3 regions of the Acutalibacter intestini genome follow, and region 3 is predicted to be linked to each of the others. Evidence: riboswitches for the same ligand, from Rfam matches in the RefSeq annotation. Region 3 holds a riboswitch; each other region holds the start of a gene.
The links. Region 3 has a riboswitch for thiamine pyrophosphate ahead of U8U68_RS17500 (AraC family transcriptional regulator). Riboswitches for the same ligand answer to the same signal wherever they lie in the genome.

Region 1 (4,014 bases), on a different contig from region 3:
CTAGATAAGCCTCCTGGAGCCGCTGTGGTTCTCCCGGGAGTCTCCTGCTCAAAAGTTTCATGGAGTTTGTTACACCTCCGCAGAACAAAACCTACGCAAAAAAAGCCGCTCCGTTTTAATCCGGAGCGGCTTTTTTATTACTTTTAACTGTAAGTTTTTACTTAGAGTTAAAATCCTGGCTAAAGATCTCGCTGCCGTCAGCCTGGGCATAGACCACCCGTACAGTGGCCTTGCCGCTGTCCAGCACAGAAGCCACCTGGTCGGCAATGTTCTCAAAAGTAGCAGCCTGGGCGCTCATCTCAGTCTCCAGCGTAGTGGCCACTGTCTCAATATCGTTTCCTTCCAGAGCCGTGTCGGAATAGGTGAACAGATAGACCAGGACATCGCCCTCGCCCTTAATGTCAATGCTCATCTTCTCGTTGGCCAAAGAGCTCATCATCTCTTTAATTGGCCCGCTAACATTGGGGTCCTCCAGGAACTCCTCCACAGAGGCATAAGTACCGCTGGTGTTGCTCAAACCGCTGGTCTCTTCAGAAGAGGTGGAAGCCTCGGAAGACACCTCAGAGCTGGACTCCTCCGCGCTGCTGGAAACCTCGCTGCTGCTCACCGCGCTGGAAGCACCTGCGGAGCTGCTATTGTTCTCGCCGCAAGCGGAAAGAGTCAGAGCCATCGCAATGGCCATTGTGCCGGCCAAAATCCGGAAAACTGTTTTTTTCATGATCGCACGCCTTTCTTCAATCAGTCTAAATTTTATTTGGTTCCTAACTTGCTGTTCTCAAGCTGGACCAACAGTGATTATACTACTGGAAAAGCGGGATGTCAAGCAAAATGGGGTTACAAAAAGATTAAAAATTCCTTACAGCTACAGAGAATTTATCAACCTATATAAAAATAACTCCCAGTGCGTTCTGTTCTTGTATGATGTGAGAGAACCACCTAGAACCCGACTTTTAAAGATTTTTGCCAGCAGGGCCCTTTCGTCACTTCATATCCGCTGGACCCGTCTGTGCCTCATTCAACCCCTATTGACAAATTCCCCTCCATCAGGTATGATAAGGTCGAAAAATGAAATAAGGGGTGCCGAACATTGGCTGAGAGGAGCAAGAGCCGTTAAGGCTTTGGAGCTTAAACCCTAAGAACCTGATGCGGATAATACCGACGGAGGAAGCATTTCATTTTCTTTGCGTAGAGGCAAATAATATTGGGAACCCGGCGCTTTAGCCCCCTAGCCAAGGGGACGCATAATCCCGCCAGATTAAGAAAGAATCCATAGGGTCTTTCTAGTAGGTTTCCTATAGCTTATGGCGTTTGGGTCGAGTAAGCCCCACGTTTTTGCTCTACAAAAAGGATGCTTTCGCGCTGCCTGGATTTTTCCGGGCGGCGCTTTTTCATTTTTCAAAAAAATTTTCTGAAAGGAAAGAAGCATATGAACAACCAAAACCCAAACCCGTCCGTCAAAAAGGGCCCAAACCACCAGGTGCTGAACCTGGCCCTGGCCGGAATCCTCATCGCCCTGGGAACCATCCTGTCCTTTTTAAAGCTGTTCGATCTACCCTATGGGGGCTCGGTCACCATTTGCGGCATGCTGCCCGTTATGGTGTTCGCCTACCGCGCCGGCCCCAAATGGGGGCTGGGGGCTGGCCTTGTATTCAGCGTTTTACAATTGCTTTTCGGCCTGGACGCTCTAAAAGGGGTCAGCGGCGCCACCGTAGTGGGCTCTATCTTCCTGGACTACCTGCTGGCCTTTACCGTGCTGGGGCTCGCAGGCATTTTCCGGGGAAAGCTGAAAAGCCACCCTACCGCCTTTACCCTGGGCTGCCTGGTAGCCGGGCTGCTGCGCTACCTCTGCTCCTTCCTCTCCGGATGGATTTTATGGAGTGAGTATGCGGACGCGAACTTTTCCCCTATTCTGGCAGGCATGAGCGGGCAGCAGCTGGCGTTTTTCTACTCCCTGGTCTATAACGGTGGATACATGATTCCAGAAATTCTTATCACCTGCATAGCAGGCTTTTTGGTAATGCAATTCGCGGGCCAGCAGATTTTGAAGGGGACGTGACCGCGCAAAAAGAGGGAGCACGCAAAAGCCTTCCCTCTCCGGTGGAACAAAAGGGGCACCGCCCTGTGCCGCCTATGCCGGCAGCAAATTTCAAAAATTATGCTAACAAAATTTTTCCATAAGCCGTCTGCCAGCACTTAGTTCCCCAGAGAAGGGGCTAAACGGCGGCTTTGTTGTAATGAGAAGAGGATCCTTCTGGAGATCCTCTTCTCTTGTCTTGCCTTTTTCCTGGAAATCTGTTATCATAGAAAAAATGCGTCTGACCAGAAGGAGATGTTCCCCATGCCCGCAAAGCACCGTCGCCCAGAGTCACAGGGCCCCAGTTGGGGGTTAATCGCGTCCATTGCCGCCCTGCTTCTTGTTCTGGCGGGCATCGGCGCGGCAGCCTTTTTGCTGTGGAATAAATTTTTTGTCCCCAGTAAGCCTGCCGTCTCCCCCACCCCAGCCCCTACCGCCCCGCCGGTTACTCCTACGCCAGATCCCACGCCACAGCCTACTCCCGATCCCACCCCCACGCCTTCCCCGGCTCCTATTCCGGACAACGGCCAGGACGGGTATCTCTCGGAAGGCATCTATATCTGGAACAGCATGGCTTTTGAGCTGTTCTACGGCTATGACGAGTCCGCCCAGCCCTATGCCCAGGCCATTGAAAGCTTTGCCGCCAGCCTGCCCGGGATAGATGTGTACAACATAGTGGTGCCCAACCACTCGGAGTTCGGTTTGCCAAAGCGTCTACGGGACAGCATGGGCTGCGGCTCCCAGCGAGAAAACACCGCCTCTATTTACAATCGCTATTCCGCTGTACACCCTGTAGACATCTATGACATTATGGACCAGCACAAAGAAGAGTATCTATATTTCAATACAGATACCCACTGGACCGCCCTGGGGGCCTATTATGCCTATGTAAAGTTCTGCGAAATCGCCGGGCTGGAGGCTTCCCCCCTGGAAAGTTTCACCCGCGCCACCCCCAACGACAGCTTTTACGGTTATCTCTATGAAATGACCTATGACGAGAGCCTGGGCCCAGACCATATTGACACATACGAACCCGGCTATGCCTACACCGCGGCCTCCTCCTATGACGGGGTGGACTTTACCCCTCTAGAGGGCATTAACAGCGGGGACAGCTCTATGGGATACACCATGTTCCTCTACGGAGATCAGCCCTGTGTGCGGGTGCAGAACCAGGACTGCCACAACGGCAGGAAGCTGGTGATGGTAAAGGAGTCCTACGGCAACGCCATTGGGGCCTTTTTGGGGGCTGGATTTGAGGAGCTTTACGTGGTGGATTTCCGCTATTTTGAGGGGAACCTGCCCCAGTTCTGCCAGAGCTGGGGGATCACGGACCTGTTGTTCCTAAACAGCACCATGGCGGCCAACACCTACCAGCGGGTGGAGGATCTGTATACCTTGTTTGAATAATACTCCCTGCTCGCTGCTTATTCTTTTTCTGGGGCAGAGCGGCCAAGGGCCCCATCGTTTAAAAAAGCGCTGTGTGGCGCACCACAAAGCGCCTCCATCCACGGTAAGTAGTGAATGGAGGCGCTTTTTTCAATATTCTCTTTCGCGCCGTTTAGGGCTGGTTTGAAAATCAAGAAGAGGATTTTCCACACACAAATCCGCCCGGACAGGGCAAAAAGATGGTGTTTGCGATTTTTCAAACAAGCCCTAGGCCAAAACCCGCCTCCAGCGGCCAAGTCTTTGCCTTGTCTCCGGGCTTGTCCCCACTATTCTCAGAACCACTTTCCTTTGGCGGCCTATGGAAACGCATTTCTTACGCTATTCCCTCCAAAAGTCGTGCCAGCAGAACGTTTGACACCAAAAAGCCCTCTGGCGATAGGGCCACCCGGCCCTCCCCCTCCGCTAACAGATCTGGCGGACAATGGCTGGCATTGGCCTGGAGCTTTTCAAAAGCCGCTTCTCCCTCTGTGCCAAATCGTTCTGCTAGGGCCCCA
Region 2 (4,014 bases), on a different contig from region 3:
CATAAGCCTTTGCGCTCTCCACTGCTTTATAAATATCTGCTCCTTTTGCCAATTGTGAGGCAATAGCGGAGGAAAAAGTGCAGCCTGTGCCATGTGTGTTCTTGGTATCAATCCGCTCCGTTTCAAAATGGTACATCTGATTTCCGTCAAAAAGGACATCCAATGCGTTTCCAACAGCATGACCGCCTTTTATAACTACCGCCTTACTTCCCATAGCGTAAATCCTTTCAGCTGCTCTCTCCATATCCTTCACAGACTGAATCTGTAATCCAGTAATCCGTTCAGCCTCCGGAATGTTCGGTGTCAGCACATCAGCCAGCGGCAGGATTGTTTTAATCAAGGCATCCACAGCAGACGGTTCCATGAGAGGGCATCCGTTCTTCGCATACATAACCGGATCTATTACCACATGCTTTGGCTGATACTGACGCAGCTTTTCGGCAACTGCTCCCATACATTCCGGTGTTGACAGCATTCCTACCTTAACTGCATCTACTTCGATATCCTCAAATACCGCGTCAATCTGTTTTCCAATCATATCCGGCGTAATATCCTGAATGTCGATTACCCTGCTCGTGTTCTCTGCCACAACGGAAACAATGACGCTCATACCGAATACACCATGGGCGGTAAATGTCTTTAGATCCGCTTGTATACCTGCGCCGCCGCTGCAATCGGACCCAGCAATCGTTAATACTTTTTTCAACATATCATTTTCTCCTTTGCTTCTTTGGGGAAGACAACCATCAGTGTGCCGCTTTTAACGGCAATCCTGCTTTTCTTCCCGATAAACTCATTGCTTGTACCAATAGGAAAGGTATTGGTAAGCACTGCATTCTCCAGCGGATATTTTAAACCTTGCAGATAAACTCCTTCCGCTTTTTCGGAATAGGAGAATACGGATATGTAGCCGTAAGGAACCGGTAAAAAGGATAATTCTCCATCCGTAATTGCTGTAATCACGCTCTCCTGCTTTGGGGTATTCTCGGGCATTTTATTATACCCGCAATTTTTCAACTTTTTATCTACCGGACGCAATAATTCATTCTGAGGGCAATGCAGAAACCCTTGCATCCCGTTCCCGGCAAGATATGCCAGCACCTGCAGGTTTGCCAATGTATGATCGATTCTCCCGCCGGTTCCGCCATAGATATGAAACTCCTTATATCCGGCCTTTATCCCCTCGCGGACTGCTGCAAGCATATCCGTATCATCTTTCTCACAGTTCAGCCGGACAACATTTGCGCCTGTTGGGATTTCTTCCAGGGTATCAAAATCTCCAATAACGAGATCTGCCGAGATTCCAACCTGTTCCAGATACCGAAGCCCTGCGTCTGCAGCTATCACAAAATCATTTTCCGCCGGTCGAAAATCCATCTCAAACCAGTCTCCCGCACCGACTATATAACAAATCCCTTTCTTCAAATCTCTACCTCCGGTATGGCATTTTCCAAAAGTCAAGTTCCAGGATGCTTGCCGTTTCAAAAATTTTGCTCAGCTTTTCTTTTTCGGTATCGGAAACACCTTCGCATTTCTCATCTGCAAACTGCGACCATTCCTCACAGCTCCTGGCATAGATATCGTCCGCATAATCCTCAATAAAATCCCAGTATCTTGAGTTTCGGCTTGCAGGGTCCCCCGCCAGCTTTCGGAAAATGTAACTGTAACTCATCATGCAGGGAAGGACTGCCATCAGCATTTCCTTATCATCCCCCTGTTCCGCAGTTTCCAGTAAAAAATCAATATACCGTTGATTTTCCGGCAGAGGAGCAATAGACTCGATATCATCGTCCGTCATACCGAACCGTTCCAGATACTTCAGCCGTACCGCAGATTCCGTATCCTTAACGAAACTCAACACGGAATAATAAAGCTGGATCTCCCGCAGTGATTTGGCATGATAGATCTCTTTCCCGTAAACTCGTGCATAATGCTTCAGGTAAATGCTGTCCTGAATCATATAATCTTTAAAGCATTCAAAGGGCAACGTTCCTTCTTTCATCTCCTGCACAAACGGCGTAGCCATGCATTTGTCCCAGATGGGGATATTCTTTTCCAGTACCTCTTTCATAAATGACATAATTTGTTTCCTCCTATGACTGTTCCGATTCTCCATGCCCCAGAGGGTAAAAAAAGAGAGCTTCCAAATCAATCGGAAGCTCTTTCAGACGCAGTACGGGCGTAAGAAATTGCTTCCCTACGCCGGTATTAGCCGACAGGTCCAGAGGTCAGGTCTTAACCTTTTTCAACTTGTTCAGTTCCCTCGCAAACACAGATTATCAGTATTAAATTGAAAAACAAAAGGACGCCCACATGGAGCATCCTGAAAATACAATCGTCGTATTCATTCAGCTCCCTACGTTGGTATTGGCCAACAGGTTCAAAGGGTCAGGTTTTACCTTCTCAACTACGCAGTAGTCCCCCTGCTTTTTAATTATTATACTATTTCTGTGTGAGTTTGTCAAATCGGCTGTCCGGTCCGGCATTGCTTCACAGAGATATTCATAAATAAATTCCAAACTAATGCTTTATCTTGTTGGCATCTGAAATCCTTCAAGGGCTTTGTTCAGATAGTCATTGAATGGTTTCATAATGCGGAACAGCTTTGCGACCTCTTCCACAAATTGCTCCGCATCAGCGATAACTTCGTCTGCTACCGAATACTTCAAATACCAGCTTTTAAACTTTAAGTATTCCGCCTGGGGATGCTCCCTGTCATATCCGGAGGGAATACGCAAAAGCGATGTCCCCTGTACCGTAAAGTATTTTTCAAACTCCGGCGTATGGATGATCTCGTCAAATTCTTCACCGAACTCTGTGATATAGTCACGGATCATTTTGGCTGCATTCCGAAATGAATTGGCAAACAGGCCACCACCGAGATAGGACTGGTTCCCCGGCTTGATTATCAGATAATATCCCACCGGAACAGGCTGCTTCCCTTTAGAGGCAATATGGGCGCGAAATACCGGATTATATGGGGTCCTGTCCTGTCCGAACCGGGGGTAGCGAATCAACGTAAAGGCAGTGTCCTTGGGTTGAATATGTAAAACGCTGCTGTCAAACTCTCCGATACGCAGAATCAGCGCCTGAACCAGTTCTTCAAATTGTTCCGTTACCGCTTTCGTTTCCGCTTTATGCGCGTTAAACCATTCCCGGTTGTTATGCTCATTTAAGTCTGTCAAATATTTTAGAATCCATGTTGTATTTATTCTCTGCGTCCCCTATTTTTGTCCCTCCAGCGCCTTTGTTCCTGCTATCAAAATCCGCAGTGAAATTTCAAAACTTTTCTCAATAGATACCGGATTCCCAAACGCATTGTTATTTACCAGTAATGCGAAGCCTTCCAAGAATCCACGATATGTGCGTATCAGGTGTTCGCTGTTTTCCTTTGATATATTAAGCATGGTGAAAGCTTTATATATTATGGAAAACATCTCTTTCGTGGCATTCTGCGTTTCCTCACTTTCAAATTTGTTGTACCAAAGCATCGCATTGAAAACGCCAGGATTTTCAGTTGCGTACTTATAAAACGCGCGGCAGATTGCCTCCAACGCATCATACCCGCTGACACATACAGCCGCATCCGTCATAGCTTGATCCATTTGCCTCCAGCCAAAGAGCATGATTTCCTTTTGCAGTTCCTCTATCCCTTTAATATGATTATAAAGGGACGGAGGCTGAACGTTTAAGTGTTCAGCGAGCAATTTCAATGTAATTTTATCATAACCGATTTCATGTCTTGATCTTTGACCAGCGACAAGAACAGTTCCCGCATTTGCCGGATTCCAATAGGATCCAGACCGTTGACCGGCTCATCCAGCACCAAAAGCTTCGGTGTATGGCTGATTGCCCTTGCAATGGCCAAGCGCTGCTTCATACCAAGAGAAAACTTGGAAACAGCCTTTTTCCCGGTATCAGCAAGTCCCACCACCTGCAAACTGTTATCAATGTCTGCGGTATCACAACCCATATAAGCTAAATGAATCTCCAGATTTTCTCCCGCTGATAAAT
Region 3 (4,014 bases):
CGTTTTTGTCAACGACACCTTCTTCTTTCATCCTTTGTGTTTCTCTTTCAATCTGTTTCTGATTTACCGCTGGCTCACCAGCTCCGTTTCCCTGTTCCCCAGTACCCCTGCTTGCCTGCTGACTGCTCTGGGTTATGGACTGATTTTTGTTCACCGAGCCACTTTGAGTCACGACCGGGTCCTCATTTGCGGCACAGGCCGCAGCGCTTATTAGTACAAGCACCAGCGCGGCTGCAAGGACCGCAATTTTTTTAGTCATTTATGCTGCCTCCTTGATTGCAAAGAATGTATGGAGGATATGAATGAGATACTGAAAACAGAAAGGCCTGTACGGATATTAATGCTTTGTTTTGTCGAAATCAGTTTCCATCTCTATATGATTGGGATCCAGTATTCGTAAACCGCCTCCTGTGGATCCGCTTTGATATACACCTCAATATCCGGTGAATTCGCGTATGTGTATCCAGAAGTGGGAAGCCATTCTGCAATGACTCGCTTTTCTAATTCCTGTAGAGAACGGTTGGTGCCCTGCCCCTCGAAAATAGCCCATTTACACGCCGGGATATGATACTCTTCAAATGAATCTTCCTTCCTGTCGGAGCGGACCACAATCAAGTATTTCCAGTTCTCTGTGTGATGAACGCTAATACCCAGCAAACCTTGCGGTCTGCTTTCCTGCAAAGCACTCAGTTTTGTAAGCGTTCCATCGGCAAGAGCCGTATCCCATACAGTAGGGATTACTTCAAAATTTCGGGCAAGCTCCTTATTCAGTGGGCAGGAAACTCCCAGCACACGAAACGCCGCTTTTTCCTCTACTCTGAATTTCAATGGCACCCCTCCGTCCATGGATACATGAAACTGAATCGGGGGAAAAGCCTGCATCGGCCGGTTCTCTGTCTTGAGCGCAGACGGCACTACGCCATGAAAGCTTTTGAAGGCTCGGGTGAAAGCAGTTGGGGATTCATACCGGTATTTTATAGCAATGTCTATTACCTTCCCGCTATCCTTTTGCAGCTCTACAGCCGCAAGGGACAGCCGGCGCCGCCGTATGTATTCCCGAAGCGTCATATTTGTCATATAGAGAAACATCTGTTGGAAATAGTACGATGGGCAGTTGGCCACCTGTGCTACCTTTTCATAATCCAGTTCTTCAGTGATATGTTCTTCCATATATTCAATCGATTGGTTCAAGCGTTGCATCCATTCCATAAGGTCACCTAACGCTATTCTAATGTTCTATTATAGCTTATCCTTTCACAAGTTTCCTCGCATTCAGGCTATACAAGTTGATAGCCCAAGTACGTAAATGTTCTTACGCAAAATCGGCTGATTATCCGCTTTCATTTCAGCCTCCTGCGGTCCTACAATTATAGCGTAAACCATCCAATTATACGAGAGGGTTACCTTACATTACTCAAGAGCTTGGCTCGACTTTTGTCTTAAGAAATTCCCGCTTTCTGGTTCTTTTCAGCAGCCTCTGCGCCACTCTAAACATTTACCAGTCAATCGATCATAAGCACGATGTGCACCCAATCAAAATGGAAAGTAAAAGGACGCTCACACGGAGCGTCCTGATAATACAATCGCAGTATTCATTCAGCTCCCTACGTTGGTATTAGCCAACAGGTTCAAAGGGTCAGGTTCTGCCTTCTCAACTACACAGTAGTTCCCCCGCTTTTTGGATATAAACCTATATTTGTGTATCTGCATGGATGTGTCAAATCGGCGGTCCGATCTGGCGCACTCATTAATCATTACTCTCCTCTTCTCGCTCCGTCATTGGAAATCCTTCCAAAACTCTGCTCAGATAGTCGTTAAACGGCTTCATAATGCGGAACAAGCTTTGCTGCTTCTGTTACAAATACCTCTGCATCCACCGATATTTCAGATACCAGCTTTATAAACATCAACCATTCCGCCTGGGGATGCTCCCTGCCATATCCGAAGAGAACACGCAAAAGCCCCTGTGCCGTAAAGTGTTTTTCCAGCTCCGGCGTATGGATGATTTTGTCAAATTCTTCATTGAACACGGTGATATAGTCGCGGATTATTTCAATTGCATCTCGAAATGACTGGTCTCCAGGCTTGATCATCAGATAATATCCTACCGGAAACGGGTAGCTTTCCTTTTGAGGAATAGGGGCGCGAAATGACGGATTATATGGTGTTCTCCGAACGGGGATACCCAATTAATGTAAATGCAGTGCCCTTGGGCTGAATATGTAAAATGCTTCTGTCAAACGCTCCAAATACCATCCCCGGTTGTTATGCTTATTTAAGGCAACCCCGCACAATTCTAAGCACCGTCTTGCTTGCAGATTTTCCGTGATAGCGCACAGCTTTCGCTGGTCAACGGTGAGATGGACGGCGCTCAATCTGTACCCTCTGAAGAAAAATCTGACTGCGCAATACGGTACTTTGAATTGTGCGGTATTGCCTTAAGTCCGTCAAATACTTTTGCATCCATACAGTATCCACTATCTGCACCTTCTATGCGTTGCCTGCAACCAAAAAAAGAACGGCCACAGATCATTTTGTTGCAAAATAAACTGATCTGCACGGTAACTTCACCCGTTGCATCCATTTCTTGGGAAAGCAGATGCCAATTTATCACTTTATTATAGCGTATCCTTGCTTCAGTTTCCTCGCATTCAAGCTATACAAATTGATAGCCCAAGCGTGTAAATATTCTTCTGTAAGAATCAGCCGATTAAAACTGTCATTTGGCTCTGCAATGGCAACATAATACTTCACATGTCAGAAACAGGTCTGCTTCTGACATAAAAAATCACATGACAGCGACCTTGCCAAAACCTGGTTGTAACCTTGCTTTTTTCCTGTTTTTTAGAAAATGCAGGACTATTGTTGCCACAAGGCTTTCAATAACAAGGATGCTCATGCCGTAGTAAGGCCTGTCCAAAGCGGATATCGAAAAAACACAGTTTCACCTGAAATCATCTCGTCCGCCTAACCCCTTATCGGAACTTGACAGTATCTTCAAACGGATTTATGAGGACGACATGGCGTGGTAAGCCATGACAGATTTTTGAAGCTATCCGCAGAGTATGAAGCGGAACAGCGGGAACTGGAAGAAAAGGTCAAGGCAGACCAGCAGGAAGTCGATACTTACGAACAGAACAAGAGCGATCTTGCCCGCTTCGCCGCGATGATCCGCAAGTATGTGGGGATAAAGGAACTTACTCCCGCGATCGTCAATGAATTTATCAAGAAAATCATAGTCCGTGCGCCGGAAAAGGTGGAAGGGAAGCGGGTACAGAAAGTAGATATTGTTTTCAACTTTGTGGGGGAAATCCATTTTCTTTCTGCCACGCAACCGAAACGGTAAGGCGCATAAGGAAACCGCGCTCGTTGAGCGCAAGAAAAGACGGCATAGCCCTTGTAATCGGGGCGATACCGCCTAATCTGAAATTACTTCCCTCTAACCGTAAATATTTGTGTTTGTATAATTTTTAGCCATTCCGCTAGGGCTTGTTTGAAAATAGAGACAATAACGGATTAATGGCCAGAAGAGGTCTATTTTCAAGGAGAAGAATCGCTGTGGTTAGCTTTGCTAACTCCGTCAGTCCTGTGGTTGCGGGGGTTTTCCACGTGGAAAGGGGCCGCTCATGAGGATAAAGATGGTGTTTCCGGGTTTTCAAACAGCTCCTAAAGCCGAATGGCGTTTTTTACGGCAAAGGGAATGATCTCCCGTTTATTCTGTGCAGTTTAACCCGTCACCGCTCTAGGCGGACTTCCTTAGCTTCTGCCGGGGAACAGGGCTCTTGTCCATAGCGGGCCTTTTCATAGAGCTCGTGCAGCCGGGGAACTTCCAGTCCAGCCCAGCCCTCTAGCTCGGAGGGGGTAAGGCTTTGGGCTGGAGAATCCTTACCCGCTTTTAAAATCCTTCGCCGGTACCGTCGGCGAATAACAGCGTTAGGGGAACGGTCCCACACTGCGGGCCGCCGGAGACGGACAGCTTCCTTGCTTCCCTGATCCGTGTACTCTTCTTTACCC

Region 1: it holds a riboswitch for thiamine pyrophosphate, as region 3 does, so the genes downstream of both, U8U68_RS06190 (energy-coupled thiamine transporter ThiT) here and U8U68_RS17500 (AraC family transcriptional regulator) in region 3, are expected to answer to the same signal.
Region 2: it holds a riboswitch for thiamine pyrophosphate, as region 3 does, so the genes downstream of both, tenA (thiaminase II) here and U8U68_RS17500 (AraC family transcriptional regulator) in region 3, are expected to answer to the same signal.

Annotation. Positions count from the first base shown of each region.
Region 1 covers NZ_JAWXXL010000005.1:125,047-129,060, reverse strand. Annotated here, with positions in the region: gene U8U68_RS06200 (HAD family hydrolase) at 1-4, shown strand, start outside; gene U8U68_RS06195 (DUF4854 domain-containing protein) at 158-718, opposite strand; TPP riboswitch at 1,064-1,185, shown strand; gene U8U68_RS06190 (energy-coupled thiamine transporter ThiT) at 1,427-2,056, shown strand; gene U8U68_RS06185 (DHHW family protein) at 2,339-3,481, shown strand; gene U8U68_RS06180 (hypothetical protein) at 3,499-3,672, opposite strand; gene hemW (radical SAM family heme chaperone HemW) at 3,834-4,014, opposite strand, start outside.
Region 2 covers NZ_JAWXXL010000015.1:1,376-5,389, reverse strand. Annotated here, with positions in the region: gene thiD (bifunctional hydroxymethylpyrimidine kinase/phosphomethylpyrimidine kinase) at 1-706, opposite strand, end outside; gene U8U68_RS11670 (thiamine diphosphokinase) at 703-1,425, opposite strand; gene tenA (thiaminase II) at 1,430-2,080, opposite strand; TPP riboswitch at 2,337-2,435, opposite strand; gene U8U68_RS11660 (DUF2461 domain-containing protein) at 2,529-3,197, opposite strand; gene U8U68_RS11655 (TetR-like C-terminal domain-containing protein) at 3,225-3,713, opposite strand; gene U8U68_RS11650 (ABC transporter ATP-binding protein) at 3,710-4,014, opposite strand, start outside.
Region 3 covers NZ_JAWXXL010000035.1:10,255-14,268, forward strand. Annotated here, with positions in the region: gene U8U68_RS17495 (hypothetical protein) at 1-259, opposite strand, end outside; gene U8U68_RS17500 (AraC family transcriptional regulator) at 373-1,209, opposite strand; TPP riboswitch at 1,585-1,683, opposite strand; gene U8U68_RS17505 (DUF2461 family protein) at 1,815-2,189, opposite strand; gene U8U68_RS17510 (DUF4368 domain-containing protein) at 3,026-3,346, shown strand; gene U8U68_RS17515 (hypothetical protein) at 3,735-4,014, opposite strand, start outside.